2 linked regions of the Alkalinema sp. FACHB-956 genome follow. The main gene of each other region encodes a partner of the protein of the gene in region 2 in a complex. Links are inferred from orthologs where the notes say so. Each region holds a gene or a part of one and is shown on either strand. Other genes may lie near its edges.

The links.
Region 1: the proteins of H6G21_RS11045 (region 2) and H6G21_RS07825 are in contact, whole or in part, in a solved structure (PDB 8RP0), measured with the Escherichia coli proteins. The link is inferred for Alkalinema sp. FACHB-956 from one-to-one orthologs.

Annotation. Positions count from the first base shown.
Region 1 is NZ_JACJRC010000004.1:182,905-199,264, reverse strand. Bases 7,344-10,212 are described here. They hold H6G21_RS07825 (aminodeoxychorismate/anthranilate synthase component II), read right to left. Parts: upstream 9,144-10,212; coding sequence 8,544-9,143; downstream 7,344-8,543. Other genes in these bases: ybeY (rRNA maturation RNase YbeY), read right to left, coding at 9,734-10,212; H6G21_RS07820 (diacylglycerol kinase family protein), read right to left, coding at 9,177-9,635; H6G21_RS07830 (MBL fold metallo-hydrolase), read right to left, coding at 7,705-8,460; H6G21_RS07835 (Uma2 family endonuclease), read right to left, coding at 7,344-7,533. In the rest of the region: ATP-dependent DNA helicase RecG, read left to right, coding at 1-2,002; H6G21_RS07860 (hypothetical protein), read left to right, coding at 2,166-2,687; H6G21_RS07855 (hypothetical protein), read right to left, coding at 2,926-3,066; H6G21_RS07850 (chorismate lyase), read right to left, coding at 3,136-3,732; molybdopterin-synthase adenylyltransferase MoeB, read left to right, coding at 4,085-5,359; H6G21_RS07840 (aminopeptidase P N-terminal domain-containing protein), read right to left, coding at 5,504-6,811; more of H6G21_RS07835, read right to left, coding at 6,874-7,343; more of ybeY, read right to left, coding at 10,213-10,240; H6G21_RS07810 (DUF3285 domain-containing protein), read right to left, coding at 10,394-10,576; H6G21_RS07805 (hypothetical protein), read left to right, coding at 10,575-10,742; H6G21_RS07800 (hypothetical protein), read left to right, coding at 10,896-11,429; H6G21_RS07795 (hypothetical protein), read left to right, coding at 11,534-12,421; H6G21_RS07790 (aminotransferase class I/II-fold pyridoxal phosphate-dependent enzyme), read left to right, coding at 12,602-13,879; H6G21_RS07785 (XDD3 family exosortase-dependent surface protein), read left to right, coding at 14,475-15,353; H6G21_RS07780 (GNAT family N-acetyltransferase), read left to right, coding at 15,746-16,360. UniProt on the Escherichia coli protein: Part of a heterodimeric complex that catalyzes the two-step biosynthesis of 4-amino-4-deoxychorismate (ADC), a precursor of p-aminobenzoate (PABA) and tetrahydrofolate.
Region 2 is NZ_JACJRC010000008.1:42,905-59,215, reverse strand. Bases 4,577-7,396 are described here. They hold H6G21_RS11045 (anthranilate synthase component I), read left to right. Parts: upstream 4,577-5,118; coding sequence 5,119-6,675; downstream 6,676-7,396. Other genes in these bases: H6G21_RS11040 (carotenoid oxygenase family protein), read right to left, coding at 6,913-7,396; H6G21_RS11050 (chlorophyll a/b-binding protein), read left to right, coding at 4,784-4,978; H6G21_RS11055 (succinate dehydrogenase/fumarate reductase iron-sulfur subunit), read left to right, coding at 4,577-4,721. Also shown: holA (DNA polymerase III subunit delta), read right to left, coding at 1-522; H6G21_RS11065 (DUF1868 domain-containing protein), read left to right, coding at 768-1,547; H6G21_RS11060 (AbrB family transcriptional regulator), read right to left, coding at 2,176-2,574; more of H6G21_RS11055, read left to right, coding at 3,726-4,576; more of H6G21_RS11040, read right to left, coding at 7,397-9,021; H6G21_RS11035 (AAA family ATPase), read right to left, coding at 9,263-14,671; H6G21_RS11030 (CHAT domain-containing protein), read left to right, coding at 14,969-16,311. UniProt on the Escherichia coli protein: Part of a heterodimeric complex that catalyzes the two-step biosynthesis of 4-amino-4-deoxychorismate (ADC), a precursor of p-aminobenzoate (PABA) and tetrahydrofolate.

The sequences.
Region 1 (16,360 bases), on a different replicon or contig from region 2:
GTATTACTATCCCCGTGACCACATCGACTATGCCCGCCAAGCCAAGATTCGGGAACTGAAGGCGGGTGAAACCGTCACCGTTGTTGGTAGCATTACCTCTAGCAATTGCTTCACCAGTTCTAAAAATCCTAAACTGACGATTTTTGAATTAACAATCCGTGATTCCTCCGGACGGATGAAGCTGAGCCGCTTCTACATGGGCAGTCGCTATTCCGGGCGGGGTTGGCAGGAGCAGCAGAAAAAGCTCTACCCCTCTGGGGCAGCGGTGGCAGCATCCGGATTGGTCAAGGAAACGAAATTTGGCCTTACGTTGGACAACCCAGAAATTGAAGTTCTCGACTACGGCGGCGAAATCGATTCCGAATCCGTGGGACGCATTGTGCCCGTCTATCCGCTGACGGAAGGGGTGGGAGCAGATTTAATCCGTCGAGCAATGGTCTCTGGATTACCCGCTGCCCAGCAATTGCAGGAAACCTTACCCCAAGGATTGCGCGATCAGTATGCGTTGATGGAAGTTCAAACCGCGATCGCGAACATTCACTTTCCCGACGATCGATCGAGCTTGGAAGCCGCGCGACGACGGTTGGTGTTTGATGAGTTTTTCTATTTGCAATTGGGGTTACTGTCACGGCGTTACCGTCAACAAAGCCAACAAACAGGCGTTGTCCTCACGACCCAAGGCCCATTGTTAGATCAATTTTACACAGTGTTGCCCTTTGAATTAACCGGAGCCCAGCAGCGGGTGGTACAGGACATTCTGGGGGATTTACAAAAAACGACACCGATGAATCGTCTAGTGCAGGGCGATGTGGGGTCGGGGAAAACGGTGGTGGCGGTGATTGCATTACTGGCTGCGATTCAGGCGGGTTACCAGGGGGCGCTGATGGCTCCCACGGAGGTGCTAGCGGAACAGCATTATCGAAAACTCGTGCAGTGGTTTACGCTGCTGCATTTGCCCGTGGAATTGCTAACGGGATCGACTAAGGTAGCCAAACGGCGACAAATTCACACCCAATTGCAAACCGGGGAATTGCCCTTGCTAGTAGGCACCCATGCGTTGATTGAAGATCCCGTGCAGTTCGATCGCTTGGGCTTGGTGGTGATTGATGAACAACATCGGTTTGGGGTACAACAACGGGCAAGGTTACAACAAAAAGGCGAAAATCCCCATGTTCTCACTATGACTGCAACACCGATTCCCCGCACGTTGGCGTTAACGTTGCATGGGGATTTGGATGTGAGTCAAATTGATGAGTTGCCCCCCGGTCGGAAGGCCATTCAAACCACCGTTCTCAGCCATCGCGATCGCCAACAAGCCTATGACCTCATGCGGCGGGAAATTGTGCAAGGACGGCAGGTCTATGTGGTTCTCCCTTTGGTGGATGAGTCGGAGAAATTAGACTTAAAATCTGCGATCGTGGCCCATGCGGACTTGCAACAAACAGTGTTTCCGGAATTCCAAGTCGGATTACTGCACGGCAAAATGACCTCGGCGGACAAGGATGCAGCGATTAATGCCTTTCGCGATCGGCAAACCCAAATCCTCGTTTCCACCACGGTGGTGGAAGTGGGGGTGGATGTGCCCAACGCAACGGTGATGCTGATTGAACATGCAGAACGCTTCGGCCTCTCCCAATTACACCAGTTGCGGGGTCGGGTGGGCCGGGGTGCATCCCAGTCCTACTGCTTGCTGATGACCAGTTCCCGCAGCGAACCCGCCCAACAACGGCTGAAGGTCTTGGAGCAGTCCCAGGATGGATTTTTTATCTCAGAAATGGATTTACGCTTCCGAGGCCCAGGGGAAGTGCTGGGATCCCGGCAGTCGGGGTTACCGGATTTTGCCCTAGCGAGTCTCGTGGAGGATCAGGATGTGCTGGAAATTGCCCGTGATGCAGCCCAGAAGGCGATCGACAAAGATCCAACCCTCTCCCGCTGGCCAGCCATGGCCGCAGAATTGGAGTATCGCTACACCCGTCTGTTGGGGGGCGCTATTTTAACCTAACGATCGGGCTTTTGGTGGGATCAACCGGAGTCTTGCGATTCCCAAATTTTAGCGGTTGTTCCCGTTACCGTTGTTTAGTAATGTGGATTGGGCCATGGTGCGCCGGGACATTCTGCTCCGAACCTCCATGGATTGCTGACTCTAGTATTTTGTTGCGCTTTTCATGGAAACGTCTCGTAATCTGGCAATTTTAGTTTCTGTTCCCGAAGTTCATCTGTTATCTGCCTTGGATGCCCTCTCAGCGCAGCAAGCTCAGGCGTTTAACCCATCCTACGTGGTGTACGGCAGTATGGAATTTGAAGCCTTTGGTGAAATTGAAAAGATTCGGGGTACCCGCGCGATAGAAACCTTCATCTATGCCGCAGAGGGGGCCGGAGAGCAACCCCTCAACCCAGAAGTGACTTGGAAGGGGATTTACCTTGGCTGTGAAGCGGCCTCTGGGGGCGGTCGCTATCGGGGTAAGGCAATCCATCGACCAACCTCCACGACGGGCGATCGTAAACCTGCGGCCCTGTTCTGGAAGCTGGCCCACTTGGAACGGTTTGAAAAAGGCATGCCGATCGGGAAATTGCAGGGGTTGAAGCAAAAGACTTTTTTGAAGGCCCGTTTTCTGCCAGAAAAACCAACCTTGATTGAGTATCCCTTTACCCACAAGCTCTATCTCAAAGCGAATGCCAATGCCTAGTTAGACCGGAATCGTAGGCTAGGTTAATCAGGTCGGCCCTGCTTAGATAAACTTCCAATAAGGTTTGATAACAGTTTTAAAGAACCTGTCGTGGTCGTAATGGATATACGCGAGAATGGCAGTGGAGGTGAGCATCATGCGCCACACTGCTTGGATACTCCGAAATCTAGAATACCGACTAGCTGAGATCATCTTGGTGATCCTAGCGTTAATGATTGCGTTGTTCATCATTGCCCCGTTAGCGGTCTAACACGGGTTCAAAATTTCCATCCGGTTGAAAATTTCCACCAGGAATAGATGCGGTGAGTCGATCGGCTGGCGGGAGAAGGATTATGAACGATCGCACTGAGCGATCGGTTCCTGGTACTTTGGCACGCACAATAGCGCTTTTGCGTTACTGAATTTTGCATGACTGAATTCGGCATGGCTGAATTCGGCATGGCTGAATTTAAGGCTTGCCTAAGTACCGCTCCAATACAGGCGAAAAGACCTCGTAAATCAACGTCAACGGCTGGCCTCGGTGCCAGAACAGATAGTGCCGTCCCCAGAAGGGGCCAGGATGGCCAAACGCTTCAGCGATCTCCTTGGAATGACCGTAGTAGATCCCTTGGACATCGCGGTAGAGTTCTGTGCGCAGTTTTGCCAGACTGGCCCAGATGGGTAGCGATCGGTTTTGTAAATACTCATCCACATGGCTCTGTTCCCACCAGGAGGCTGCATAGGCCGTGCGTTGGCCGCCATTCATCAGCCAGACCTGCCGCCGCACCCGTGGCCCTGGCACTTGCAGAATTTGCTCCGGCGCACGATCGCGGAATAATCCGACGGGGGACATGTCGATCAGATCGATCGTCGTCGGTTCACCCGTCAAAAGCTGTAAATATCGCGTCGGTGAACCATCCCCCAGCAAAACCATTTGCCACGCTGGGGCAAGCTGACTGTGGGGAAGCCCCTGCTGAATTTGCGGCTCAGTACCTTGCCAGATCGGATCCAGGGCATACCAAGCGGTGAGAGTAGAGGTGTCCGGAGTTTTAAAAGTTGCAGTCAAGGAACTTTACACAAGTTAATAGTTTGTCTCTGATCATAACGTGTGAATCGGAGAGAACAGCAGCGATCGGGTTAGAGAACCTGAGCCTTCACGCAACGAGAGCACCAGCAGGAATGTTATAAAACTCAACTCGAAACCCGACTAAAACTATCGGCTTTAAAAAACCTATTAGACTATGGGTTCCGTCCCTGTCCTAGAATAGATTTCTGGTTCTGCTGAACTGCGATCGGGATGCACCGGACATCCATGGGCGATCCGATCCACAGGTGTCCGATCCACGGGCGATCGTAACCTGTCTACCTGAATCACGCATTCTGAATCACGCACTGACTCACACGCATTGACTCACGCCATGTTGAACCCAAATCTGGATGAAGTCCAGTTAACTAAAGACGACTATGAGCGTTACTCACGGCACATCATTCTGCCCCAAGTGGGCGTCGATGGCCAAAAACGCCTCAAAGCAGCCAGTGTGCTGTGCATTGGAACCGGTGGCCTGGGTGCACCGCTATTGCTGTATCTAGCCGCAGCGGGGATTGGTCGCATCGGCATTGTGGACTTTGACGTGGTGGATACGTCAAACCTGCAACGCCAGGTGATCCACAGTACCTCCAACGTTGGGAAACCCAAAATCCTCTCCGCCAAAGAGCGAATTTTAGAAATTAACCCCTTCTGCCAAATTGATCTTTACGAAACGCGCCTCAGTTCCGAAAATGCGCTGGATATCATCCGCCCCTACGATGTGGTGATTGACGGAACCGATAACTTCCCGACCCGCTACCTAGTGAACGATGCCTGCGTGCTGTTGGGTAAACCTAACGTCTACGGCTCGATTTTCCACTTTGAAGGTCAGGCAACGGTCTTTAACCATAAGGGCGGTTGGGTGCGTCCCGAGGGTTGGGATCAGCTCTCGCCCCAGGAAAAAGCGGAACAGCGCAAGGCGGGTAAGGATTGGCTTTACGATTCCGAAGTGCCGGGGCCGAACTACCGTGACCTGTATCCCGATCCGCCACCTCCTGGGTTGGTGCCCTCCTGCGCTGAAGGCGGTGTGCTGGGAATCCTACCGGGGGTAATCGGTACGCTGCAAGCGACGGAAACGGTGAAGATTATTCTGGGCGTGGGGACAACCCTCAGTGGTCGTCTGCTGCTGTACGATGCCTTGAATATGCGGTTCCGGGAACTGAAGCTGAACTGCAATCCCGATCGGCCTGTGATTGAGAAGCTGATTGATTACGATGAGTTCTGCGGCATTCCCCAAGCGAAAGCTGCGGAGGCTGCGGCCCAAAGTGAACTGTCTGAAATCACTGTGAAGGATCTCAAGCAGTTGATTGATAGTCAAGCGGATGACTATGTGCTGGTTGACGTGCGCAATCCCCACGAGTTTGACATTGGTCGCATTCCGGGTTCCGTGCTGATTCCTCTGCCGGATATTGAAAACAGCGACGGGATCGAAAAAGTCAAAGATGCCCTAGGCAATAAAAAACTGGTCGTTCACTGTAAATCCGGTGCCCGATCGGCCAAGGCGCTTGGAATTTTGAAGGAAAAAGCAGGCATCCAAGGGACTAATGTGGTGGGTGGAATTCTCGCCTGGAGCCGCGAAATCGATCCTTCAGTGCCAGAGTATTAACCTCTGAGTATTAACCTCTAGCGCATAAATCTCTAGACTACGAGCAAAAGTATCCAGGGGATCAATTGCTCTGTTCTATAAAAGCAAATGAAGGCAAGGAGTTTTCCTTGCCTTTTCTTTTAGTGTTTATGTTGCGATTAACGGCTAACGTTCCATCGCTTCAACGGACTTAGGAACCGCGGCGGTGAGGATTTCATTTCCCGTTGCTGTCACCAACACATCATCCTCAATGCGAATTCCAATCCCACGCCACCGATCGGGCACTTCCGGCTGGCCTTCTGCGGGTTGGAAATCAGGACGAATGTAAATTCCCGGCTCTACGGTGATGACCTGTCCCGGCGCAAAGCTATACCAGTTATCCCCTGTTTTGCGCCCGCCGATATCGTGCACATCCAAGCCCAGCCAATGCCCCGTACCATGCATAAAGAAAGGTTTATACTTGGCTTCTTTAATCACTTCCTCAAGGTCACCTTGGAGCAAACCCAATTCCAACAAGCCTTCCGTAATCACCCGCACAGCCGTTTCGTGGAATTGCTTCCAAGGATTGCCTGGTTGGACTTGCTCGATCGCGGCCAGTTGCGCCTTCAAAACCAATTCATAGAGAATGCGCTGTTCCTCGGTGAATTTGTCACCAACGGGAAACGTGCGGGTAATGTCGGAATTGTAATAGTCGTAGGAACAGCCCGCATCAATTAACAGCAAGTCTCCATCCTGCATTTGCCGGGTATTTTCCGTGTAGTGCAGAATGCAAGCATTTTCCCCAGAGGCCACGATCGAGGGATAGGCAGGCCCCAATCCACCCCGCAGGCGAAACAGCCGTTCCATTTCCGCTTGCAATTCGTATTCGTAGAGTCCCGGCTTGCGATGATCCAGGGCTAACTGATGGGCTTCTGCTGCAATCTCCACAGCTTTGCGCATCAATTCAATTTCATAATCGCTTTTATGTAACCGTAACGAACTCACGAGCAGCAACGGATCTTCGATCGCTAACGGCCCAAATCCTGTTCGATCGTAGCGTCCCACAAACCGTTGAAAGAGTCGCAAAATCCGATTGTTGAATCCATTGTCGCGACCTAAGTGATAGTAGAGCCGATCGGCCTTCTCAACATACTTCGGTAAATGTTCATCCAATTCCGCGATGGGGTAGGCAATATCCGCGCCATAGGCTTCCTTCGCCGCTTCCACACCCACCCGATACCCCGTCCAGGTTTCCTTGTCCCGATCCTTGGGTTGCACAAACAGAATATATTTGTGTTCCTCATGGTGCGGCGCAAACACGGCGACGGCATCTGCTTCGTTAAAGCCCGTGAAGTAATAGAACGTACTATCCTGCCGGAAGTTATATTCCACATCGTTATGCATCACAGCATGGGAAGCCGATCGAAAAATAGCCGTTCCGTTCCCCAGTTTGGCGAGCAGTTGTTCACGGCGTTGGCGGAATTCGGGATGCATAGGCGAGGGTTCGGAAAACTACAGGTTCTATCCTAAACCTTTCTTTCCGTAGGTGCATCGGATTAGGGCAGGGGCTGCGATGGAGGTCGATTCGCGATCGCCCAATCCCGAAATGCCTTGTAAGCCGTGTTCCAGCTCTCCGTTTGGGCCTGCTGAATAAACTGGGTAATTTGGCTGACTAAATCACGGCCCGGAAAAAATTGACTCTCTGGGCAAAGCTGGTAAGCACCCTGCTGCAATTGATGAATTTCTAACTGGGCCTGCGAGAAACGCCAAACTTCCTGCACCCCCAACGCCGCATAGATCTCCAAATGAGTCCGCGAGGTCACATCAATCTCGATCGCCAAATCCGGCGGGGGATCAACCTCCAGATCTAAGCGCTTCCGCCCCTGAACCGCGATCGCGTTAGTAATGTAAAAGCACTGATCCGGTTCAATCCCACTCCCTAAAGACCGTTTGCTCAGGGTCGTCGAACCCAGAGGATAGGCCGTAATGTCCCATTCAATCAGCAAAATTTTGACCACATCGCCCAAACAATCTTTGTAGGATTCATGTTCTGGGGAGGGAGCCATCACTTCTAATAACCCTTGGTAATAGGCAATGCGACTATTGCGTCGATCGCCCAAATCCAGCAAAATCGTTTCAAATTCTGTCCAGTCAATATCCCGCAGCAAAAGCCGCTCTCCAGGTAAAACTTGAATCCGACTAAGTTCAACCAGCACTGCGTTTCACCGTGATGGATAGAGGACAGAGTTCGATCGAGGACAGGTAGGAACCTCCGGCATCATCCAGAGGGGAATCTTATCGTTCCCTAGAAATCGTCTGCTAGAAAATGCGTTGCGGTGTAGGTACTGTTGAGCAAAACCTACACCCATACTTCTAGCCTAGGACTTCTATCCTAAAACCTGAATCACCATGCCATCCTTCGGTAGATCGGCCTTGGACAGACTCACCGTCGCGCCGGATTTGCGCACCGGAGTCCCCGTCATCAAACTGATAAAGGCATCCACCCCGGCCAGATCACATTGTTGACCTTTGGCCGCGCCCGTTTTGTACTGGGTTGGCACCACAATCTTAGGATTCAGCACCTTGATAGCCGCCTTGGCTTCCTCGGGATTATAGGCTTTGGGGCCACCACCAACGGGAATAAAGACTACATCCGGGCTACCCATGAGAATCTTTTGCTCCAGACTAATGGGAGCCGCCGCCCCCCCTAAATGCAGCATCGTCAGTCCCCCTTGAGTCCAACGCCACGCCACATTGGTGCCAAATTGCCGTCCACCCTTACGATCGTGATCCGTTGAGATCCCCTGGAACTTAATGCCCTTGACCTCGTAGACTCCCGCTTCATAGAGCAACTGCGGATTTCCGGGTACCACATCGATCGCCCCTTCATCCAAAAGTTGACTGCTAATCAACACCAAATCGGTGTCCACCTTGGGAGCGGGATAACCAGCGGTGCAACCCAGGGGACGGAAGGGATTGACCAAAATCCGTTGGCCACTGCCTGTAATCAAAAAGCTCATGTGGCCGAGGGATCGCAGCGTCACACCGCTACTTTGCGCCCAACTTCGGGTGCCTGTCATGCTCGTACCGATCGCTGCCAGGGTGCCAGCGCCCATGTAACCCAACAATTGCCGACGTTTCATTGACTTCTCCTAACGGTCAGGGGGCAAGCCGTGCGCGGTAAATCGTCACAAACCGCCCTGCAAAACTCATAACGCAAAACTGGTTACTTTCGATCGCTGGCCTCCCGCAAAAAGTTCCGCAACAAATCTTTTCCGGCCTGGGTCAAGACGCTTTCCGGGTGAAACTGGACACCCTGGAGGTGGGGATAGTCACGATGGCGCACCCCCATGATGGTCTGATCCGCCACCCAGGCGGTGATTTCCAGCACAGCAGGGCAGGTTTCCCGCTCAATCACCAAACTGTGGTAGCGGGTCGCCGTCATGGGATTGTCTACCCCCGTAAAGACCCCGGTGTTACTGTGGTTGACCTGGGAAACTTTGCCATGCATCAGTTCCGGGGCAGAGATCACCTTACCGCCAAAAACCTGGCCAATGCTTTGGTGACCCAGACAGACGCCCAAGAGCGGAATCGTCGGCCCTAGTTCGCGGATAACTGCCATGGAAATGCCCGCATCATCGGGGGTACCGGGGCCAGGAGAGATCACAATGCCATCCGGAGCCAGCTCGCGGATCTGGTCTAGGGTGATCTGGTCGTTACGAAACACTTGGATTTCCTGGGCGATCGGAAAATCAGCCCCCAGTTCACCCAAATATTGCACGAGGTTGTAGGTAAAGCTGTCGTAGTTATCGATAACAAGGATCATGGGTTCAGGCCAGGGGAATTGCGCAGAATTACCCTATCCTAAAGCAGCTAGCAGCACGGCGACTAATTTTGGCAAAATCAAGCATCCGGCAACGAGCAGGGCCGCTAGGGCGGAAATCAGCACAGCTCCAGCAGCACAGTCTTTAGCAATTTTGGCTAGCTCGTGATAGGTCTGCTTGACGGTTAGATCTACCACCGCTTCCAAGGCCGTATTCAGTAGTTCCATAGCTAGAACAGCCCCGATCGTCAGGCCAATCACCGCCAATTCAACGACCGTCAGTTGCAACCACCACCCCAGACCGATCGCGCTCAGACCGACAAAGGTATGAACCCGAAAGTTACGCTGGGTTTGAAAGGCATAGCTCAGACCCATCCAGGCGTAGCGAAAACTGGTGAGCAGGGTAGGAGCCACTTGCCAAGCAAACTCGCGCTTGAACTGCACGACTTTGCCATCGGGACGTTTCGGCGTTTGAGTGGGCAGTTCCTGGGACATAGGGGTTTGAGGTGAATTGTTAGGAGGCACAAGCGCTCACAGGACTGTAAACAACCTTACCAAAGTTCAGCGAGTACGATCGCGCAGACCTAACTGAGCTAGAGGAGTACCCCTGAAAGATCGACCATCTGAAGCAGGGCTTGTTGCTGATTCAGCATTCGTTCCAAACTTTCATCGTCCGGATGATCCCACCCTAGGAGGTGGAGCAGCCCATGGGCCGCTAACCAGGCAAGCTCTACCTTTAAAGGGTGCCCTTGGGAGACGGCTTGACGCTCAGCGGTTTCTACCGAAATGATGATATCGCCCAAATACAGCGGTTCTTCCTCAGGCAATTCAGGAGCATCTACTTCCAAAGCAGCAAAGGAGAGAACATCCGTGGGCTGGTCTTTTTGGCGAAAATCTCGGTTGAGGGTATGAATTTCGCGATCGTCAGTTAACCGTAGGCTGAGTTCATAAACATGGTTCGGGTGCAGTGGATCCCCTTCGCCATCCGTTGGCGCTAAAGCGGTGAGCCAACGATCGAACCAAGTTTCCCAGGTTTCCAGCGCAATCGGGGCTGAAGTGGATTCATGAAACACATCTTGGACACTCACTTCAACTTGCATATTCAACGGGCATGCTCAACTTGTATGGAAACTTGTATGAAAACTTGCATGGAACAACGTAGGGATACCTGGGTAGGGATAACTGCCCGCCACTCGCCATTAGACAATCACGATCGGGTCAGTCACGATCGGGCCAATCACGATCGAGGGAACCTACCGGGTGATGTAAGCCAAACCAACCAAAAGCCCTAGGAGCCCGATCGTTGTCAGCGCAAAATGAAACAGAGACTTACTGCCTTGGCGCACCATATTCCGCATGGCGAGCTTCACGTAGCTGGGAGCCTTTTCCGAGTCAGTAGAGAGCGGTGCTTCGGAGGGAGGTGGGGAGGAAGACATGGGACAGACTCAAGGGGAATCAAAGAACAATCAAGCGTTGAATGCCTTAATTTTAAAGCCTGTTGCTAAAATCCGTTCAATTGTGCCGTTCTCTTCATTAGAAATGATCCTTGAAATGCCCGTTGGAATGCGCATTTCTTCAAAAATGGGGGAAATCCGAAATTAAAATGGGGTCTTTTTCAGGATGGCATCGCTCAAGAAATAACCTATAACGTGACAAGACAGCAGCGATCGTCCTCTCCGGTTGATGAGACTCCACTGAACCCAGCGGTTTCCAGAGCTCGGCAGGATCGCTGCCCCCACAGGAGAAACCATACCTATGAAACCCTTTGATTGGCGAGCAAATTGGCGGACAAATTGGCAAACAGGCATTGTTGCGATCTCCCTGACCCTGGTGCTGCTGATCAGCGGCTGTCAGACCAAGCCTCCCTCCCAGTTTGCCCAAGCCCAGCAGGACAGTTCTAAACCGAAGGTGACTGCCGTCGCCAAAGATGCCACCCAAGGCGGCGAATTCAACAAGTTCTTCCCCAAACCGGGAGCTGGGTATGAGCGCGTCTACACCCAAGAGAAAAAAGGATTTGCTGAAGCCAAGTTGAAGAAAGATGGCAAAGAAGTTGCCATGTTGGCCGTTTCGGATACCAAGAGCTTGCCGTCTGCGGCCCTCAAGTTTGCCAACGCGACCACAAAAATTGCGGGCTATCCTTCCGTAGAAATGGGGACGACCCAAACCAGTGTGCTGGTGAAGGATCGCTACCAGGTCAAAGTCATTTCGAAAGCCCCGTCTTTCACAAAGGACGATCGGGCAACCTGGATCGGCAAGTTTGACCTGAAGGGCTTGGAGAAGCTGAAGTAACCTAGCTCAGTCTCGATTCCGCAACGATCACCTCCATCACGATCGCACCTTCACGATCGCCTGATTTTGAAATTTGCATTATTTAAGTACAGGATCCATTTTTTATGAGTAAGCCGATTTATGAGCTTGTCGATGAGCTACCCACCAGCGGCACAACCGTAATGGCTCTGAATGCCCTGGATTTTGTGATTCCGGGCCAGTGGCAAAACCTGACGGGCTTTACGAATACGATTAAGGTCGTAACCGGAGAAACCGATGAAGCCATGATCCAGGCGATCGGAGATCGGGCCGTCTACCTTTACAACGACGAATCCCAGGGCTACCAGCGGGCCATGTGGCTCTACCAAACCGTAGACAATGCTGCTGGGGCACTGGGGATGGCCGCCATGGCCAACAAGCTGGGTCAGGATATTTCCTTCCTAGGCTTTTTAGATAACCTGACCCCCAAGCCAGAAAAGGCCCAAAGCATCGACCTCTGCGTCAAGCTGGTGGTGGAACTGGTGGCCTACTGCCAAATCAACGGGATTCCCGGCGATAGCATTGGGGACTTTCTAGCGGCGCTAGGGGACTACGGTGGGGAATCCCTGATGCGGATGGTGGCCCTGATTTGCTTTGACGGATTGATTCCCCTAGGCCCTCACTTTATTGACAAAGGTCTGTCCACCCTGGGGAGCCTCTCCCCCCAAGAACTCGAGGGAAATCAAACCTTTCAGGGTGTCAGCAGCTTGATTCCCGGTGGGGATGCGGCAGGCAAGTTGAGCTTTATTGGCCAAAGCTTTGACTCTGTGAAGGGCTGGATGACCAATTTTGTTTCCAGCACGGGCCTGACCCAGGACAACGCGCTGGGGAACCTGCAAAAATTTGTCCAAATCTCGGCGGACAAGCTGGACTATGTGGGTGCATTCCTGGACGTTTCTGTCAAGTACTACACCCACACGGGAACGCAAACCTTGGCTCGGCGTCTGATTGAACGGGCGATCGCAGAACTCTAACGTATTTGATTAGGGGCATGGAGGGGCGATCGGGAACCCTAGGGCGATCGCTTCCCATGCTTCTATCTTGCTGATAAGCTGAGATTCATAATTTGTAGCAATCTATGATTTCTGGCCATTAAACTAGGCAAATATACTTTGAGATCGTGCAATCTCGGACAAGGTTGAGAGGAGTTAACCGTGCAAGTTGTAAAGGAGTATGTCCAGCGATGGTACGAGAGCGGATTGGATCCCGATGAGTATATCTGCCACCGCAAGGACGGTAACATTGTCGAGATTGAAGAAACCACAACCGGCAAACGACGCACGGTTCTGACCTTTTGCACCAATGATGTCCTAGGGCTGACGCAAAACGAGTCGGTGAAGCAAGCCGCGATCGATGCCATTCTGCACTATGGCACCTCCAATAGCTCCACCTCGGTGTTGAGTGGACGGATTGATTTACACCGTCAACTGGAAACCGAAATTTCTCAGTTCAAGCATCTGCCCCATACGCAACTCTTTCTCAATGCTTGGATGGCCATGCAGGCTCTCATGGATGCCTTCTGTCATCTTGCCATTCCAGTCCCTGAGTTTGAGCATACGCGAGAAACGCTAATTCTCACGGATGTATTGAACCATGGCTGTATCGTAACAGCGATCGCCAATGCGGGGACGAGATCGGGCAAATTATTCGGTCACAGTCCTCGGGTGCGGGTGCGTGCCTACCGCCACTGCGACATGGAGGACTTTGCCCGCAAGCTACAACGCCATGCCCGTCCCGACGATCGCATTCTCGTGGTCTCCGATGCCGTCTTTTCCATGGATGGGGATGTAGTGCCACTCTTGAAAATGATCGACATCCTCTCCCACTATCCCGGTAGTACGCTTGTAATGGATGAAGCCCATGCCAGTGGCGCATTAGGTTCAACGGGACGGGGCATTTACGAGCATTTTGGCATCAAGCCCGATTACGCGATCGAACGGGGCATCAATCCGTTGATTATGACGACATTCTCCAAATTCGGGGCATCTGTTGGGGCAGCCATTAGCTCCCACATCCCAGAACTGATTCCGTTGTTGAATGTGTCCCCCACCTCGATCGGCACCTGTTCCCTAGCTCCCCCTTTAACGGCTGCCGCCCTGCAAAGTCTCCGGGTCGTGCAGGAAAATCCTGAGCTAGTACAGCGTTTGCAGGAAAATACCCAGTATCTACGGGAGCGTTTAGCAGAACAAGGCTTTGAGGCGATCGGAGAAACGAACGTTGTCCCGATTCTCTTACCCGAGGGCATTAGTCCCAAGGAGTTTGCACGGGAGTTGATGGAGCTAGGAATTTGGGCTTCAGCCATTTGGTTTATTGCCAAACCCCGTATTCGGACAACGGTAACGGCCACCCATACTCGGGAAGAAATGGACGCGCTAGTCAGTGCCATGGTAACTGTGCGCGATCGTCTCTGCAAAACGACGATTAGCGCTTAGGTAATTAGCACTTAGACGATTAGCGCTTAGACGATTAGCGCTGCTTTGCGAAGAATTTGCGAAGCTGTTTAGAGAAAAAATCATCCAGGCAGTGTTGCCGACAATGGTTTAACCAATTAAATCATCAGCTAAGAGGCTCGACCGCGGTCGAGCCTCTTTTTTGTGGAAAATGCTTAATCGCTCTTTCACATTGTGAGCTTGATCACAGTCTTGGGAACGGACAATCAACGGAAATGGGACGATCGTAATATTGCACGGTACAAAAAATAATCGATGTGCCTCAGGGGAATTCTGTAGTTTTATCCCCGTAGCCTTTCTAGTACATTCTGCAAAGGAACGATCGAAGCCCAAAATCTCTCATTAGAACTACTCAATTTACTAGATCAGTCTATCGGTCTATCGCTGCGCAACGATCGATATCAACCGCCATGAAATCCGTAATTTTACGCAAGCACTGGGTAATCCATAAAACTGGAGTGAGTTTTCCATGACTCATCTTGTCGAGGGTATTTTCAGGGAGACATACTCAAAACACAACAGACATCAAGTTCTGAAACCAAATTTTTCTGAAACCATCACGCAGGCTGATTGTCCTATGATCTCCTCTCGCAAAATTGCTACACTCGCTCAAATCACCAGTCTCACGGCAGCAACCCTGTGTGTTGCTCTGGTTGCCAATCCCTCCCAGGCCAACGCCTACAGTTTAAATGGATGGGACTATGCGATCGGGGGTTCCAACAACGGGTCCGGCGGTAGCGTCTTTGACTACAAAGGCATTGCCATCAAGGAATCCGGCGACTCCATCTTTGTCGCGCTCAACACCAACATGACCCTTCAGGGTTCCTTGTATAAAAACGAAGTCATCAACTATGGTGATTTATTCTTCAACTTCACGGGCAAGAGTTTTAAAGCAGCCAGTGATGCCGGTCAGCTCGTGGGAATTCACTTCGCCACCAACGGCTCCCAGTCCGGTGTATCTCAAGTGGGCGTCTACTCCAATGTGAAGGCGAAGAGTACAACATCCCAAAACCATGGGTACGCAAATCTGACGAAGTGGAGTGACTGGACAAAGACAACCAACAAGGGAGCTTACAATGACTCCTTCGGAGATTTGACTGCACGGGATAGCTATTTTGCAGGACAACAAAGCGGAACGGGAACCATCCTGAATGCAATTCAATCCGGTCAGAAAGTCAGCGACATTTTCATGATGTCTTCGGCAGATCTTCAATCCGCAGGCTTGAACTTTGCGCAATTTGGCGCGAAAGGCAGCCAAACATTGGGCTTCAGCTTTAAACGGACAGCTGACTTCAAGGTGGGTTCTTTTGTAGCGAACCTATTTGCAGAATGCGGCAACGATGGGTTGGCCATTCGATCGGATTTACACAAAGTGCCTGAACCGACTACCATGGCAGGGATTGCAGCAGTTGCAGGTTTAGGTCTGTTAGGCCGTCGTCGTCGGGCTGCTTCATGAGTAACCAGTTTGCCGATCGAGGTCAATCCTAGCCATTGGCGACAAACTTGATCTGGTCTCGTCAGATTTTGTCAGAACGTCTGAGTGGTGCAAAGCAATATCTCTAAGGGTGGGTTACCACCCTTTTTTTGTTGCAAATTCGTTGCGAATCAAATTGCTGATTGCGAATCAAGGGCAGAACAGAACCAGCCGATTGCCACCAAATTGACAACCAAGCAGTTAATCCGGCAAGATGGCCATCTCAGAGATTCCATTAGGCAAAGGCCAGCAAGGATTCGCAAAGAGGTGGGCAGGAGGCTGCTATAGTACTACCAACTTCCACAAAAGTCTCTTCCATCTCTTAATTTTGCCCCTGTAAACTTGCCCCTGTAAATTACTTGCCTCTGTAAATTATGGACTTTCAAGTTGTGCCGGTAACGACGCCTGCCCAGCAAGCACAGTTTTTGGATGTGCCCTACAGTGTCTACGCGAACGATCCCAACTGGGTCGCGCCCCTGCGTAGTGATGTTGCGAAAAAGTTTGACCCCAGTAATCCGTTTTTTCAGTACGGTCACTTGCAACAGTGGATCGCCGTGCAAACTGATCGATCGAACGAGACGAGTCAACCCACAGTACTCGGTCGCATTGTGGCAGCGGTGAACGATCGCCTCATCCAAAAAGAACGGTGTAATGTTGGGCTAGTTGGCTTTTTTGAATGTGTGGAGAACTTTCCAGTAGCGCAGGCTCTAGTGGATGCAGCCTGTGCTTGGCTAAAACAACAGGGCATGACCCAAGTGCGAGGACCGATCGATTTATCCACCCATAACAGCTGTCTTTTTTTAGTGGATGGGTTTGACTCACCGCCCATGATCATGATGCCCTACAACCCACCCTACTATCCCAAGTTCTTTGAACAAATGGGCTGGCAGAAAGCCAAGGATGCCTACGCCTATGACTTTCCATTAACCGATCGGCAGTTGACCGCGCAGTTTGAAAAAGGCTACCACATCGCCTTGAAAGCAGGGGTG
Region 2 (16,311 bases):
TTCCAACTCGCTATGCAGTTGCCGGGTCTGGTTTCCGACTGCTTCTACCAAATAATCCACTGCCCTCTGGGTCAACTTGAGATCCAGTTCCTGGGCCAGTTTACGGAGTTGTTGTGCTAGGTGATCAGTTTTCCAGGGCGGAATCGGGGAAAATTCTTGAATCTCCGCATATTTCTGCAAGAGCTTGGTGGACTTGAGGCGACCATCAGGCTTACTAGCACTGGTCATCACGAAGGTGGTAGTCGCAGGAATAGCTGGTAAAGTCCGTTCTAGCTCCGCTAAGAGGTCTTCTCCACAGCGTTGGGCGATCGAACTATCCACCAACCAAACAAAACGATCGCCCAAACCAAAGGGAGGCGTCATGGCTTGATTCAGGGCTTGCAGGATGGCATCCGGTTGATCAGTACTCAGTTTATCGAGGTTGAAGCTTGCCCAATCTGGGTCCAAAGCCTTAGTTTGCAGAGCTTTAACCGCACGATCTCGAGCAAAGGAATCTTCTCCCCAGAAAAAGTAAATGGGCATAGCGTTTTGTAGCGTCCTATGGGGTTCTTAGAAAAGGGGGTGCAGAGGGACTAGGATTAAGAAAACTTAACGGTCATTTTACTGCCCGACTGTGAATGAAATAGCCCTTAATCTCCGACTTGATCCCCAATCACAACTATGCTGTGGCAAGGCTTTTACAGATTGGTAAAAATTCCCTAGGTGAAGAGTCACTGATCCCGTTAGATTAAGGATAAATCTTCATTTTGTAATTGAGGCGATCGCTCTTGGACGAGACCTATCAAATTTATCTCAACCGAATAATGCGGATGACGCTGCCAGAAACCTATCGCTCCCAGGTGCAGAATATTCAGCAGTCACCAAAATTTGAGCGAAGTCAACCAGGCGATTGGCAGCCCAGCACATTTCCAGGGTATACCGTCATTACCCCCCCTGGCCCTGAAGATAGTGCTAATCCCGCTCTGTATCAGCGTTTGACCAATTACCAACACGAACTGGTCAAGACGTTGGGTGCGGATGTGTTCATTCCCATTCCACCCGAAAGTTTCCACCTGACCATTGCGGACATGATTTGGGATAGTGCCTATCGTCATGCCTGCGAGGATCCAGACTTTGAAGGCAAGTTACGATCGGGAATTTCCCAAAGTTTTGAGCAGAGTGCCCACTTGACCAGTGGACAGCCCATTCCCTTTCGGGTGGCAGGGCTCATCGTCATGACCCGTGCCATTGGCCTTGCCCTAGCGGCTACGGATGAAATGGGTTACAACCAAATCCTAGAATTGCGGCGATCGATTTATCAAAATTCCAACTTGATTGCCATTGGAATTGAGCAGCAGTACCACTTTACGCCCCACATTACGTTGGGCTATTTCGGGGATGTTGCCCAGGTAGATCGGGATGCCATGGCGGAAACCTGCGACCAACTCAATCAACCTTGGCTGGAAGCGACTGACGCGACGTTTTGGGTCAAGCAGGCTGAACTGCGACAGTTTCCCAACATGATGAGCTACCACCGCGAGGTAGATTGGCCCGTGTTTCAGTTCTAGCCTTCATAAGGCCCTTACCCATGCCTCCTATCAGGGTGTGGAGTTTAGCGGTGATCGATCGGGAACGTTGGGATCACCGCTTTTTTGATCACTTAACAACCTGTAGGCAAGGGGCCGGAGCCCATATCCTAAACCCATGGCCTGCCCTACGCATGATTTCCCCCACGCATGATTTCCCCCACGCATGGTTTCCCCCACGCATGGCCTGCCTCCGTATCTTGGAGCTATGTCTTGAGCCCATGTCTTGAGCCCATATCTTGAACCCATTGGGACTCTTGAGGACACGAATCATCCCAGAACCATAAGTATTCCAGCAACATCATTAAAGAATCCGACGAGCAAGAAATTGAACCGACCCTGCATAAGCTGCGCTTACACAGCAACCCTAAGCACATAGCCTTAAGTAGGTTTAGAAATTAGGTTCAGATCCCCAGTCAATCTCGTCGGCCTGCAATTGCATAGAGGATGAGTGATCTCTACGTAAAACTTTCTCTACGTAAAACTTCCATAGTGCCCGTCCCAAAGTGACGGAACAGTGCTTAACGTCTTGGCAGCAAGTCTTAGTGGCCAGTCTCAGTAGCAAATCTTGGCAGCAAGCCTTGGTAATCAGCTTTGACAGTGCCCTCATTTAAGTTTCGTCATCATCTCCAAGATCGTCAGTTTTATCTACTTGGATCAAATGAATATGCTTATATCCCAGCTTAATCAAAAATTGATCGCCGGGTTGAAGATTCATTTCTTGGGTATAGACTGTGCCAATAATGATCTGTCCATTTTTATGAACAGTCACACGATAGGATGCTTCTCGGCCTCGACTATCTTTTGCACTGGAAGCATCTAATGCGAGACCCTGTGCAGCCAAGAGCGCATCATAAAACTCGGTGAAATTAACTCGAACTTTCTTCGTCTTGCTAACGGTATAGTAACCACAGCGCATGGCCTTTTCTCGACGAGGACAATGGGCTAGGTCTTTTACCTTTTGAAGTAAAGCCTTACCTGTAAGAGGAGCAGTTGCTGTCTCAGTCATTCTCTAGAAAATATTCCTAATTGTTCTTACTTAGCCTAATAAAATATATCGCTAAAGTTCGTCAATTGAACATACTTCTTGGGAAGTTCTCCCCAACTCGGTTTGCAAGGTTTTCTAGATCCAATCTAACAGTTCAATTCAGTTATAAGGTCTTTAATAAATTTCTTCGACTTGAGTAATACACTGCATCGATCGCGACGATCCAAGTCATTCATCATAAAATGCAGACTCTAATCTCACATTTTTTTAAGAATAGGACTTTTCGACCTGCTATCAGCCTAATTCAAGTGAAGTTACAAGGGATTCTAACTGAGTAATAAGCAAGGATTAGACGCGCTAGAAATAATAAATTCTTTAAAAATTGATATTATCATGCGCATTGGAACCTGCTAGTCTCTAACTTGTCTCACCAGAGAAACCTGCGCAGTAATTGCTCACGTGATAGCAAATAAAAGCTGACTTTCTCCATGTTTTCTCCACAATTTGTTGAGGATTTGAGCAAGGTAAAATATTGATTACTTCATCCAGAGATGTTTGATTGAATCCAGCAGGTATCATCCCGCGATAGCATAGAATTAGCACTGATTATCCATTGATATTGAACTCATACTGAGCTGTGTTGCAAGATGTTACTCAACCCTTAAAAAGAGAGGTCAAAATCAGACAGACTCGGGGAATAAATGGGTGAGATCGGGGAATAAATGGGTGAGATCGAAATGCCCTATGGAAATTGCATAGGGTTATCTGGTTCCTATCACGGACAACCTATCTCGTAGCTCACCTCGGGTAGCTCACCCTCAAGGGGTAGTCAAATTCCTAAGCCCTACTAAAATTCCTAAGCCCTACTAATTAATCTGCATTGAATTCTTGGTAACTCGGTGGGAACGCTAAAAAGCTCAGTATTATGGAAGAGATGACTCGATCGGCTCCATCCAGGATCCAGTATTTCATAGGAGGCTGTAGCGTACTTTAGCGCAGCAGTCTCGGTTACAGTGCTTGATCTCACAACTTGATCTCACCATTAGATCATCACAATAGCATTTCAATATTGGGATCTTCTGATGGGGGTTTCTGATTAATTTTGTGGGGTTGGTAATGACGATCGAATCATGGTTTGGGTTGAGTTTTTCTAGTTTGGTGTCGTCTTGGTTATGCAAGTTAACTTCCAGATTGTTCGGCAAGCCCCTAACGAAATGCCTCGGGTCGAAACCTATTCCATTGAGACGGAGCCGGGAACGACCATTCTAGACTGCCTCAACCGCATCAAATGGGAGCAGGATGGCAGCTTGGCCTTCCGTCGCAATTGTCGCAATACGATTTGTGGGAGTTGTGCCATCCGCATCAACGGTCGATCGGCGTTGGCTTGTAAGGAACATGTTGGGAGCGAAGTCGATCGGTTTAGTGCTAACTCAACCGACGAACTCCCAACAATTACGATCGCGCCGTTGGGTAATATGCCTGTTATCCGCGATTTGGTGGTGGATATGAAAACCTTCTGGGACAACCTAGAAGCCGTGGAGCCCTACGTCAGCACAGCCGCACGGCAGGTACCAGAACGGGAGTTTTTGCAATCGCCAGCGGAGCGGGACAAGCTGAATCAAGTGGGTAACTGCATTCTCTGTGGGGCTTGTTACTCAGAATGTAATGCGCGGGAGGTCAATCCGAGCTTTGTGGGTCCCCATGCCCTGGCCAAGGCTTACCGGATGGTGGCCGACAGTCGAGACGACCAAACGGAGCAGCGGCTAGCGCAGTATAACGCTGGAGATGCTGGGGTTTGGGGCTGTACCCGCTGCCAGCAGTGCGATTCCGTCTGCCCTATGGAAGTAGCTCCCCTGCAACAAATTAGCCAAATCAAAGGCGAAATTTTAGATCGTAGCGATGACCAAGCCAGTCGATCGATCCGTCACCGCAAGCAACTGATTGAACTGGTGAAGCAGGGAGGGTGGATCGATGAGCGTAAATTTGGCTTGAACGTGGTGGCCAATAAGTTTCGCGACATTCCTGGGTTGGTGAGTCTGGTTCCGTTGGGGGTGCGGATGCTGTCCAAGGGCAAATTACCCCTAGACTTTCATCCTTCGGAAGGCACCAAAGAGGTGCGATCGCTGATCGAATCTGTCCAAGCCTTTGAAGCAGAATCCCAAGGTTAGGCACCACAGGTTAAAATTCTGCAATATTCCATCAAGGCCCTTGAACCAAGGATATTGAACCGATGACTGAAGAGCCGCAAGTACAAGACAAATCCCAGCAATCCGTTGAACCGAGCAGCACTGAAGCACCTGGATTTGGCTGGACGCCCTATGCTGAACAGATTAATGGTCGCTTTGCAATGCTTGGGTTACTCGGGCTGCTCCTCTTGGAGTTTTTTACCCACCAAGATTTTTACAGTTGGATCGGCTTGCGCTAAGTCCTAGCCGGTATCCGGTTTTGGCTGGTATCAATGCGGTCTACTGGTTGCTGTTGCAGTGGTTGAGTGGTGGGGGATGCCGTTGTTAGAATGGCTTCCCCTGAGTTTTGATAAGTCTTTTATTGGTTGCTCCGTTTTCTATGGTGACTTCCTGGCAATGGCGATCGTATCCGTTGGCCGATCGTACGGGTTCTGACATCTTTGCAGCGCTATTTGTCACCGAGCCGGTGGCAACTTTGCTGGAGAGTCCCTATCCTGCGTCGCCGGATTATCCTCAGTTGGGACGATATTCCATCTGTGCGGGAAACCCTCGCCAGGTTGCAGACCGAGCGCAACTGTGGACACCCCCCGTGGGGACAATTTTGCCGTTTCTGCGCCAGCAATTAGCCGGGGAATCCGGGGCAACCTCAGAACCCAAGGTCACCCTTCAGGATGCTTCGCAACCGCTGCCAGCATCCCAACCTCCGACTCATCTGCCTTTTATTGGCGGTTGGTTAGGGTGGCTGGGCTATGATTTGGCGTGGGAAATCGAAAAACTGCCCTATACGAATCCTGACCCATTGCCGTTCCCTGTGGCTTATTGGTACGAGCCAGATTGTTTTGCAGTGCTGGATCATCAGGCGCAGGTATTGTGGTTAGCGGTTACGGATGCCCAGGATTTTTCGCGCTTGGAGGTTGCTCTATCTGAATCAATGGCGATCGCGACCCAGGCAAACGATCGGAAGCAATTGCAGAAGGCTTCCTCTCCCGTAGCACCTTTGAAGTTACAGACCGATCGGGCTGCCTACGAAGCTGCGATCCTGAAAGCCAAAGCCTACATCCAAGCGGGAGATATTTTTCAGGCGAATTTATCCCTACGATTTGAAACGGAAACTCAAGCCAGTAGTTGGGCAATCTATCAAGCGCTACAAACCATTAATCCATCGCCCTTTGCCAGTTATTGGAGAACGCCCTACGGCGATGTGATTAGTTGTTCGCCAGAACGCTTAGTCAAACAGGTCGATCGTCAAGTGGAAACGCGACCGATCGCCGGAACTCGCCCCCGAGGCATGACCTTGGAAATCGATCAGGAATTGGCTTCAGAACTTCGATCGAATGCGAAAGAGCAGGCAGAGCACATCATGTTAGTTGATCTAGAGCGGAATGATTTAGGTCGGGTGTGTGAATGGGGAACTGTTCAGGTTGATGAATTACTGGTAATCGAGCGATACAGTCATGTGATGCACCTAGTCAGCAATGTGATTGGGACCCTACGATCGAATGTAGATAGCATTGATGTCATTCAAGCATTATTCCCCGGTGGCACGATTACGGGCTGCCCCAAGGTGCGTTGCATGGAAATTATTGAAGAACTAGAACCCGTGCGCCGCAGCCTCTTCTACGGTTCCTGTGGCTATTTGGATCTTCGGGGTAATTTGGATTTAAATATTCTGATCCGCACGCTGCTTTACGCACCACAAGACACATCTAAACAAGACACATCTAAACAAGATACCTCTAAACCGTTACCGGATAATGCACCGCAGACTGTAGCGTCCCAGACTGTAGCTGTAGCGTCCCAGACTGTAGCACCTCAAGTTGCAACGGTTTGGGGGCAAGTGGGAGCGGGAATTGTGGCGGATAGTGATCCCGAGCGAGAGTGGTTTGAGTCGTTACAGAAAGCAAAAGCTCAGTTAGCGGCCCTGGATTTGCATTAACACCTGTTCGATAGGCGCGTGATGTTGCCCGATCGTCTGTCCATCAAGCTCAGCAAAAATCTGTCTATCAAGCTCAACAAAAAACAGGTGGACGATCGCTGACCTCGATTCATCGCGATCTATCGCCCACCTGAAACTTGTGTTTGATCGTTTTGCTAACAATCGTACTGGAAACGGGGATTAAGCACCCTGATTAAGCCGCCGGATTAGACCGCCGGATTAGACCACAAAGTAGGATTACGCCTCAAAGTGGGGATACACTTCCTGCTCAAACAACTCCCGCACAATTTCCGGCTGGTCTTGTAACAACGGATCATAGTCCGATCGTACGGGAATGCAGTAACTGGCCGTGCGGGGGGCAATCTCTGGAATCCAAGTTGTGTGAATGGTTAACCCAAACAGGCTCTTACCCTCCGAATCACCCAGCTTGCACACCGGCCCTTGGGCGAGGTTCTTGGCATCAAACACCCATAGTTGACTGTTTAATTGCCCCTCCGCCCCATCAAAAATTACGCCGCACACGAGATAACCATCGGTCGGATCGGAGCTGTTGGCATCCCGAGGCACAAACTGCGGCGAGTTCCCAAAATAACCGGATGGGAAGGCGTATTGATCCACGATCGTCATGGACTGGGTATCCAAGCGACATAGGCTCGCGGGTTGGCCCTTACTGGCGTACTGCAACACCTCTTGCAACGGCAGTTGGCGATATTTGTATTTCTTGTAGAGGTTGGCAATGAATTCCGTCATTAACTCATCCCAGCAACCCCAGGCATTCCAGTAAATAGTGTTGTAGTGCTCCGGTGCAGTCAGCGTGCCATTATCTGCATAGAGCGCGGGTGCCCAAGTACAGGCCGGATCACTGACCCGTTTTTCCTCCGTGATTTTCCAATTCTTGGGATTGATCACATAGCGGCCCAAATAGTTCAGATCCGTTGTGGTAACGGTCATTCCCACTAAGCGATCGATGCGATCGTCCACGGGAGCCGGATTGGGCGGAGACGGGACAAAGTTATCATAGGCTTGCGGCCATTCCGAAGGATCCCAAGCATTGTTATGGGCAACATGGAGCACAATGCCATTGGAATCATCATAATCAACCCGGAAGTGAGCAATTTCTCGCTTAATCTTCACTTGATGGGCAACCACTTTATCCTTGCTGGGATCTAAGTCCGATCTCCGCACAATATACACATTTGTGTCAGGGAATTGGGCGTAATTCAATACCTTACGAATCACCCGTTCCGTTTGGGTATTCCCCGGCAAGGGATTGGGAATTAATTGTTCTGGCCCCAGTTTGAAAGACGTATCCATCAACACAATGTGATCTCGGGTCACCCCAACTTGGTGCATACTTTGCTCGATTTGCACGGGTAAACCTGTCGGCAGAACGACCTTCCATCCTTTGAGTTCGCCTTGGCCGTCCCAGCGCATCAACCGAACAAAGTCCTCGCCCCCAAAGCCAAAGACATGCAAAATCAAGCTAACAAATTGCAGCACTTGCATCATCACCCAAAAGGCAATTTTGCCGAGAAATTCCAGCAAAGGATTGCCTCGGGTGAGCGATCGAAAGATTTGAATCACTAATGGAGAAACCATCGTTAACAACGATTTCCCCCAGTTAACCGTCCAGAGTTCCTGGGTATGGTCATCGTAGGCATGGTGCGTTGCCGTAGTGACCAAGCGGAAGGGGCCGTATCTAAAAGGTAATTTCTGTTCGCGCCATTCTTGATTGGAACCGACGGGGGTGACTACTTTCAAGGACAACGGATCAATTTCGTAGGGTCGCCCCGCATCCCAGGAGGCCAAGAGCCGCCAATGGCGATCGCCTGTAAATTTCACCGGAATACAAGCGGTGTTAATTTCATCCCGGAAACCCAGCATGAAGGAAAACCGAGCCAATCCACTGCTGAAAAACTTCAGGTCTGCATAGCGGGTTCCCGGACGGCTGGCTGCATCTGCATAGTAGCAAGGGGTTTTGAGGAGACGACTGGTATAGCGGATACCCTCCGGGCGGCAGTCGAAACGACGCACCATGCCATCACCGTTAAACAAAGAGGTGCCGTCCGCCGAAGGATAGAGCGGTTTTCCTGCCTGCTCTTGCATATCGATGCTGCCTGCAGGACTCATAAAAATGATATGCCCCGTTAGATCGGCGGGTAGGGAGCCTTCAAGAACTTGCAAGGGACGATCGGTGACTTCTTCGCGGCTGGTGATCATCCCAGCGTCTGGAAACCGTACCGTAGACGTAATTTCTGCCTTGTTATTGACTAATTCTAACGGAGCAGCCTTATCTGTAGAGAGCACAAAATTGGAAGGCGTAGACACAGGATAACGAGTGGTCATCAGAGCCTCATTAAATTGATGGGAAATATGTGCGAAACCGTTGCAGTCCCGCAAGGAACTGGCTATAAAACCCGTGATGCACCCTGTTGATTCATTGCCCTCGAGTAATCCTCGAGTAATCACTGTAGCTCGAGTAATCCTCGAGTAATCACTACGTAGTTAGTAATCACTGTTAGTAATCACTGCGTCAGCAATCACCGTGGAAATCTTGGAAAAGTGAAAATCTTGGGAAGATTTAACCCTAGAATTCCCCAGCTAGTTGCCGATCGCGCACGATCTGAAAACGCCGTTGCATACAGTGCTTGAGATAATGCCGAACAACGAGATCCGATGGGTGATGCATTAGACATTGGACAAACTCATGCATCGCCATCGCAAAATCACCTGACTCGTACAGCTGAATTGCCTGATTAAACTGGTCAGACATTGCCAATTTGGCTGCTAAACGAGGCGGTGGGTCAGCATCAAAGACCTCATACACCGTGATTACTTCCGACTTCCCTTTCACTTGAACGCGATCGATTTTACGAATGTGATATTGATCCGGGTTTTCTAATTTTTGTAACGTTTGTTCTGTAATCAACAGGTTCACACCATAGGTCTTGGTCAGACCTTCAATGCGAGAAGCTAAATTAACGGCATCACTAATTACCGTACTATCCATGCGATTGTAGCCACCCACGGTTCCTAGCATCAGCAGGCCCGTGTTAATGCCAACTCCAATTTGGATCGAAGGTTTTCCGGATTGGTTCCGAATTTTATTAAAGCGATCGAGGGTCCGCAGCATCGCAATCCCGGCCCGCACCGCATCATCCGCAGATCGACCAAACAACGCCATGATGGCATCCCCGATATATTTATCAATAAAGCCCTGGTGATCAATGATCACCGGTTCCATCTGACTGAGGTAGTCATTAATAAATTGGAAGTTTTCCTGCGGGGTCATTTGTTCCGAGAGGGTCGTGAACGATCGAATATCGGAAAACAGGACAGACATTTCTAACTGTTGTTGATCCCCTAGCTGTACATCAACCACGCTATCTTTGTTGAGGAATTGTAAGAATTGGCGCGGGACAAAGCGGGAATAGGCGTTATTGAGTTCCGTTAAATTGGTATACAAGCGGGCATTTTCGATCGCAATGGCGGCCTGGGAGGAGAGCACGTTGAGCAGTGCTAAGCGATCGGGGGTAAAGGCTCCAACGGTCAGGTTATTTTCTAGATAAACATAGCCACTCACGCGCCCTTGGTTGACTAGGGGCGCACAGAGGACGGATTTGGGGTGCTGTTGTTGAATGTAGAGGTCTTGTTGAAAGCGCCGATCGTCCCTGGCATCGGAGAGAACCACACTTTCCCCAGTCCGAGCCACGTAATTCACGATCGCGGTTGACAAACTCACTGAATCCTCGACAGGAATGCCTCGTAACACGGTGATTTGCGCCTGATCAATCGAGCCTTCTGCTTCGATACAGAGGTGCCCCTTGGACTCTAGAATCAAATACCCAATTTGCGCTCCCATATTTTCAATCAAAATTTGCATCAGTTTAGACAGGAGTTTGTCTAAAACGATTTCGCCCGTCATCACCTGGGCGGCCTTGACCACGGTATCTAAATCTAGGAAATTGCCACGATCGGTGGTGGATAAAGTCCCCTGGGACAGTGTCATGGTATTGCTCATCGTTGTCCCTCCAGCCTGGGCTCCCAGCCCAACCGGGGCTAACCAGTCCTGATAGGTCGTTCTTAACCATTCCACTTTGGCGATCGCGCCCCAATATTGGTAATCTGCACAAGCTTTTTCCAAGTAAACCTTCGCGGGAACGGGTTGATTGAGTTGCAAGTAAAACTGTCCAGCCAGTTCATTGGCCAGCGCGGATTCCTGATGATAGCCATGGTCATAGGCAAGGGCGATCGCCTGTTCATAGTGCTGCATGGCTTGAATGGGATTTCCCAGCAGGCGCTGCCGTTCCGCTTCGACTAAATGGAATTTATGGAGACAACTGTTGGGATTATGTTTAGCCCATTCCTTTAACTTTTTCTGATTAGCCTTGACTACTTTTAATATCTGTTTTTTCTGCTGTTTAGACGATTGGGAATAACCAAATAAATGCGTTAAGGATTCGTAGAAATTCAGAATTGAAATGACAGGAGAAGAAATGGCTGAATCTGCAAATTGCTTCGTCAAACGAATCGCTTCGATCGCGGTCTCCCACTGTCTAAAGTGATAGGCTAGCATCGCCTGATAGAAATAGGCTTGGAAAATGATCGTGCGATCGTTAGCCGCTTCATGCAAGGGCCGCATGTCTGGCAAGTGGTAGAACTCCCCCTGTAACAAATGGGGATTATCAGAAGGCTGTAAGAAATTTTGTACCACTTGCAACGTTGCCCGAATCCATCGCCCTGTCGCCACTTGATTCAATTGATCGATCGTCTCCGTGCAGTCCTTCAGGTCTTGTATCAAATCAACCAAGGAGTCCCGACCTGCTAAAAACTTGAGATTGCAGCGGCTAAATAGAAAATAAGCTGCGTACTCTAGATTTCCAACCACTAGGGCGTTCTGGTATCCTTCTGTGAACTCAGGAATGAGGGAATGTAAGGGATCTTGCCAGTGGCGAATCAGGAAATTAAATACAAACTTGGTCATTACAGATGCACGGTTTAACGGGTGCTTATTGGCCAAATCCATGCCCAGTTTGCCAAACTTATAGCCTTCTGGGATCTTTCCTAAAACACCGCAGAGCACGAGGCCATAGGTGGCATAGTTACCGCTGGAGTTACTATGAGTGCCATGGTTCAACGCAATTTGAATCGATTTGAACATCTGAATGGATGTAAATTCGGGGTAAGCAAAATAGGATGCTGCGCCCACTCGACCCATGAGACTCAGCATCATATCCATTTTCGGATCTTGCATCTCCGGCAGATCTAGCAGCACTTGTGGCGTTTTCCGCGCTAGTTTGGCCTGGGTGATTAACATTTGCCAAATTACATGACCCTGGTGCGGTTTTTTCGGCAACCGTAGACCCATTTGACGCAAGACCCGATGGGCGATTTGGATTGCCTGAAGGGGTTGGTTCTGCATGATCGCAGCTTGGATGCAAATCGTTTGAATTTCTGCCTGTTTCCACACATCTTGCTCTTGACTGAGCGCGATCGCGGCGAATTGACCCATCCGATCGAACTGTGAGCAAATGCAGCAAGCTTCAGCGATTTCACGGTGAACCTGCCAGATCAAATCAAACTGATCCTGCCAATCCTGATCACGGCATAATTCCACCGCGATTTCAAAATATTGCAAGGCTGGCTCATAGGCAGCGGATTGTTTAGCTTTGATTCCCCCTTCCAAATTCAGTTGAATCACCTGTTGTCGTTGGGCTTCACTGGTCAAAAACGATCGCCCCAAATTCAAATGATTCAGCAATTCAAATAACTTTTGTTCCTGCTGTTCCGGGGGAGTCTGTGCGAGTAACAACTGTCCAATTTGCCAATGTATCCGCTGTTTATCAGACTCAGGAATTAACCCATAGGCTGCTTGCTGAATGCGATCGTGGACAAAGCGATAGCGCAATTGGCTTTCAAAATCAATCGTTAGCAATTCACTCGTTAGCAAATCACTCTCTAAGGTTTCTGGGTGAATCACGCGATCGATTCCGTAGAGCAATTCTACGGAAATGGCATCCTGTAGATCCTGCAAGGTCTGTTTACAGGACTGGCGCATCACGATCGCCAAACTTTTTAAATCAAATTGGGCACCAATACAAGCAGCCATCTGCAAGGCTTTTTGGGTCATGGACGGCAATTGCTGAATCCGTTGTGTCATCAGCTCTACTACATTGTCTGTAATGCCGCAATCTTGAATCTGGGTACAGTCCCAATTCCACTGCCCTTGACGAGTGTCAAAGTCAATGAGTTTTTGGGTATACAGCGTTTTTAGAAATTCATTTAAAAAGAAAGGATTCCCCTCTGTTTTCTGTAAAACGAGTTGAGCGAGATCTTCAACGGCCTCGATCGTCGTTTTAACCGTGTCGGCAATCAATTGTTGAACATCATTGAGCCCGAGTGGATTGAGCGATACTTGAGAAATTCGACCTTGCGCTTTTTGAATCTCTTCGATCGCTAACTGCAACGGATGATTAGCATTCACCTCATTGCTTCGATAGGCTCCGATTAAGAGTAAATTTTGCCGATCGTCGCCCACTAGCAACCGTTGAATTAACTTCAAGGAGGCACTATCTGCCCACTGTAAATCATCTAAAAATAAAACTAGGGGATGTTCTAATTGGGCAAAAACTTGAATGAAATTTTGAAAGACTAAATTAAAGCGGTTTTGAGCCTCGGAGGGCTGCAAATCGGCCAGAGGGGGCTGGGGGCCGATGATCAGCTCAACCGCTGGAATCACATCCACAATCACTTGGCCATTTTGTCCGAGAGCCGCTTGCAATCGCGATCGCCAATTTTGGAGTTCCGCTTCCGTTTCGCTTAGTAACTCCTGAATCAAGCTAGACAAAGCAGACACAAACCCCCGATAGGGAATGTTGCGCTGCACTTGGTCAAATTTGCCCGAAATCAGATAGCCCCGCCGCTGGGTCAGCGGTTTATACACCTCCTGCACCAGGGCTGACTTACCAATGCCGGAAAAGCCTGTCACTAAAACCAGTTCGCTGCCCCCCGCGTGACTAGGTACCCGATTCTCCGGTGGAGACGCCACACGATCGAAGGCTGCCAGCAGTGTTTGAATCTCTCCATCCCGACCGTAGAGTTTTTGGGGAATTTGAAACTGGCTAGAAACATCCTGTTGACCCAGCACAAACGGCGCGATCGTCCGTTGTGTTTGCCACTGTTGCCAACAGGTTTCCAAATCCGCTTGGATCCCCCAAGCACTTTGATAGCGATCTTCAGCGGTTTTAGCCATCAATTTGCCCACGATCGCCGACAAGATCGGTGCCACCGCCCCATTCAGCTCATGGACAGGCTGGGGCAAGCGGGCTAGGTGACAATGGACAAGTTCCAGAGCATCCTTGGCTTCAAAGGGGAACTGCCGAGTGAGTAAGCGGTAGAAAGTCGCCCCCAAGGAATAAAAATCGGTGCGGTAGTCCACCTGGCGATTCATGCGCCCAGTCTGCTCCGGTGAGAGGTAGGCCAGGGTGCCCTCTAACCCGTTGGGGTTTTTAATCGCTGGATTTTCTCGGGTCAATAACGTTGCAATCCCGAAGTCAATCAGCTTGATTTCATGGGTTTGCGGGTGGATGAGGATATTGGCAGGGTTGAGATCTTTGTGGATGACTTGGGCTGCGTGGACTTCCCCCAGGATGTTGGTAATGGCGATCGCGATCGGGAAAAATTGCTCCAAACTCAACGGTTGCTGCACTAGAAAATCTTCCAGCGACTGGCCCCCAAAATCTTCACAGATGATGATAGGAACTTGTTGATGCATGACCCAGTCATAGGCTTGAATGACGCCCCCGATCGGGTCAAGCAATTGCAGTAGATCGTATTCCTGACGGTAGCGCGACTGCTCAAACGGATCAGAAGACGTGATCTGTAATGCTTTAAGAATCACTGGACAGCTATCCGCTAACCGACAGCCCCGAAAGACGGTGGAGTTCGCTCCGACATACAGCGGATTCAAGACTTGATAACCAGGAAGTTGGAGCATAAAGATCTCTAGGGCGTTGCACACCTACACAGCGAAGCCAATCAATCCGTAAAACCACTCATTTCAGAGTTCCCTTGGAAGAAGTTCAACTACCAAGCTCCCCTTCAGGAGCCTTAAACAGACTGGATCGTTCAGCTTCTCCCAATCAGGTCAACCAACCAGGGATTTTCCTATCCAACGGCTTATTTCTCTAGACCTAATCTGGAAGACATTCTCCGGAAAATTACTGATCTGGCGAGCAGCAATTTTAAATTAAAGAAATAGCGCCTAGGCAATCGATGCACCAAGGAGAAGACCATGGGTCGGCAATGGGTAGAACTTGCAACAATGACGGTTCTCTTGGTCTCTACGCCGATCGGCTTGTTCTTTCCGGGCACTACCCTTGCCCAAGTCGCATCCACTCCTCAAACCTCCCATCCAGCCCTGCAAGCAGCCACCATCGCACTCCAAGCAGGCAACCTTGATCTCGCTCTACACCACTACCAAAATGCACTGAAGGACTTTCGCCAACGGCGGGATACACCAAAGATTGCGCAAACACTTTGGAATATCGGTCAAGTTTATCACCAGCAGGAAAAATATCAAGCCGCGATCGCAGTTCTACAAGAAGCGCGACAAATGTTGTCTAAGGACCATCCTCTGTATCAAGGAATTACCGCAAATTTACGGATTGCTTACAGTGGATTAGGTGCCGAATTACAACATCAACGACAGTTCGATCGGGCCCGCGCAGCCTATCAAACTGCGCTCGAATTTGCACAAGTCATGGCGGATCCCGAAGGCCAAGGACTCTCGTTACTGGCTTTAGCCAATCTCCGACGGGAGCAACAGCAGTATCGCCAAGCCATTCCCATCCTGAAACAGGCTCTAACGGTATTGCCAGACCCGCATGAGCTGAGATCGATTCTGCTGATAACGTTGGGCAGAACCTATGATGACTTGTCAGAAACGGCCCTCGCGATCGACATTTATCACAAAGCTCTGACAATGGCTCAGCAGAGCGGCGATCGGCAACAAATTGCCGCTATTCTCAATAACCTGGGTACGCTACAAAACCGTCAAGGCAATCATACGCAGGCGATCGCGCGCTATCTCCAGGGGTTACAGACCGCCCAGGAAATGCAAACGCGCTATGGTGAAGCGATTACCTCTCGGAACTTAGCGCGGAGTTGCGAAGCGGCCCAAGGGGGTGAAAACTCCTCGCTCCATCGCTTCATGCGTCAGTTTTGCGATGCCAAACAGCTGCCAGAGACGGTTTTGCTCGAAAGTTTCAACAAGCTGCGACTCCAACTGGTGAACCAGGGCAAGGTGCTGGAAAGCCGATCGCTGACCAATCTGGGAAATAGCTATGTCCGCTTGGGGGATTACTCAACGGCCCGTGGTCTGTATGAGCGTGGGCTGATGATCGATCGAGCCTTGGGGGATAAAAGTAATGAGGGCACCAGTCTGAATAATCTAGCCAATCTCTATACCAATCTGGGGCAATATGCCCAAGCCCTTACCCTCTACCAACAAAGTTTGCAAATCCACCAGTCGCTCAACAACCGGAGCCAAATGGCCATCACGTTAAATAACATTGGCCAAGTCTACGATCGGCAAGGCGATTATTCCCAAGCGCTGACCACCTATCAACAAGCTCG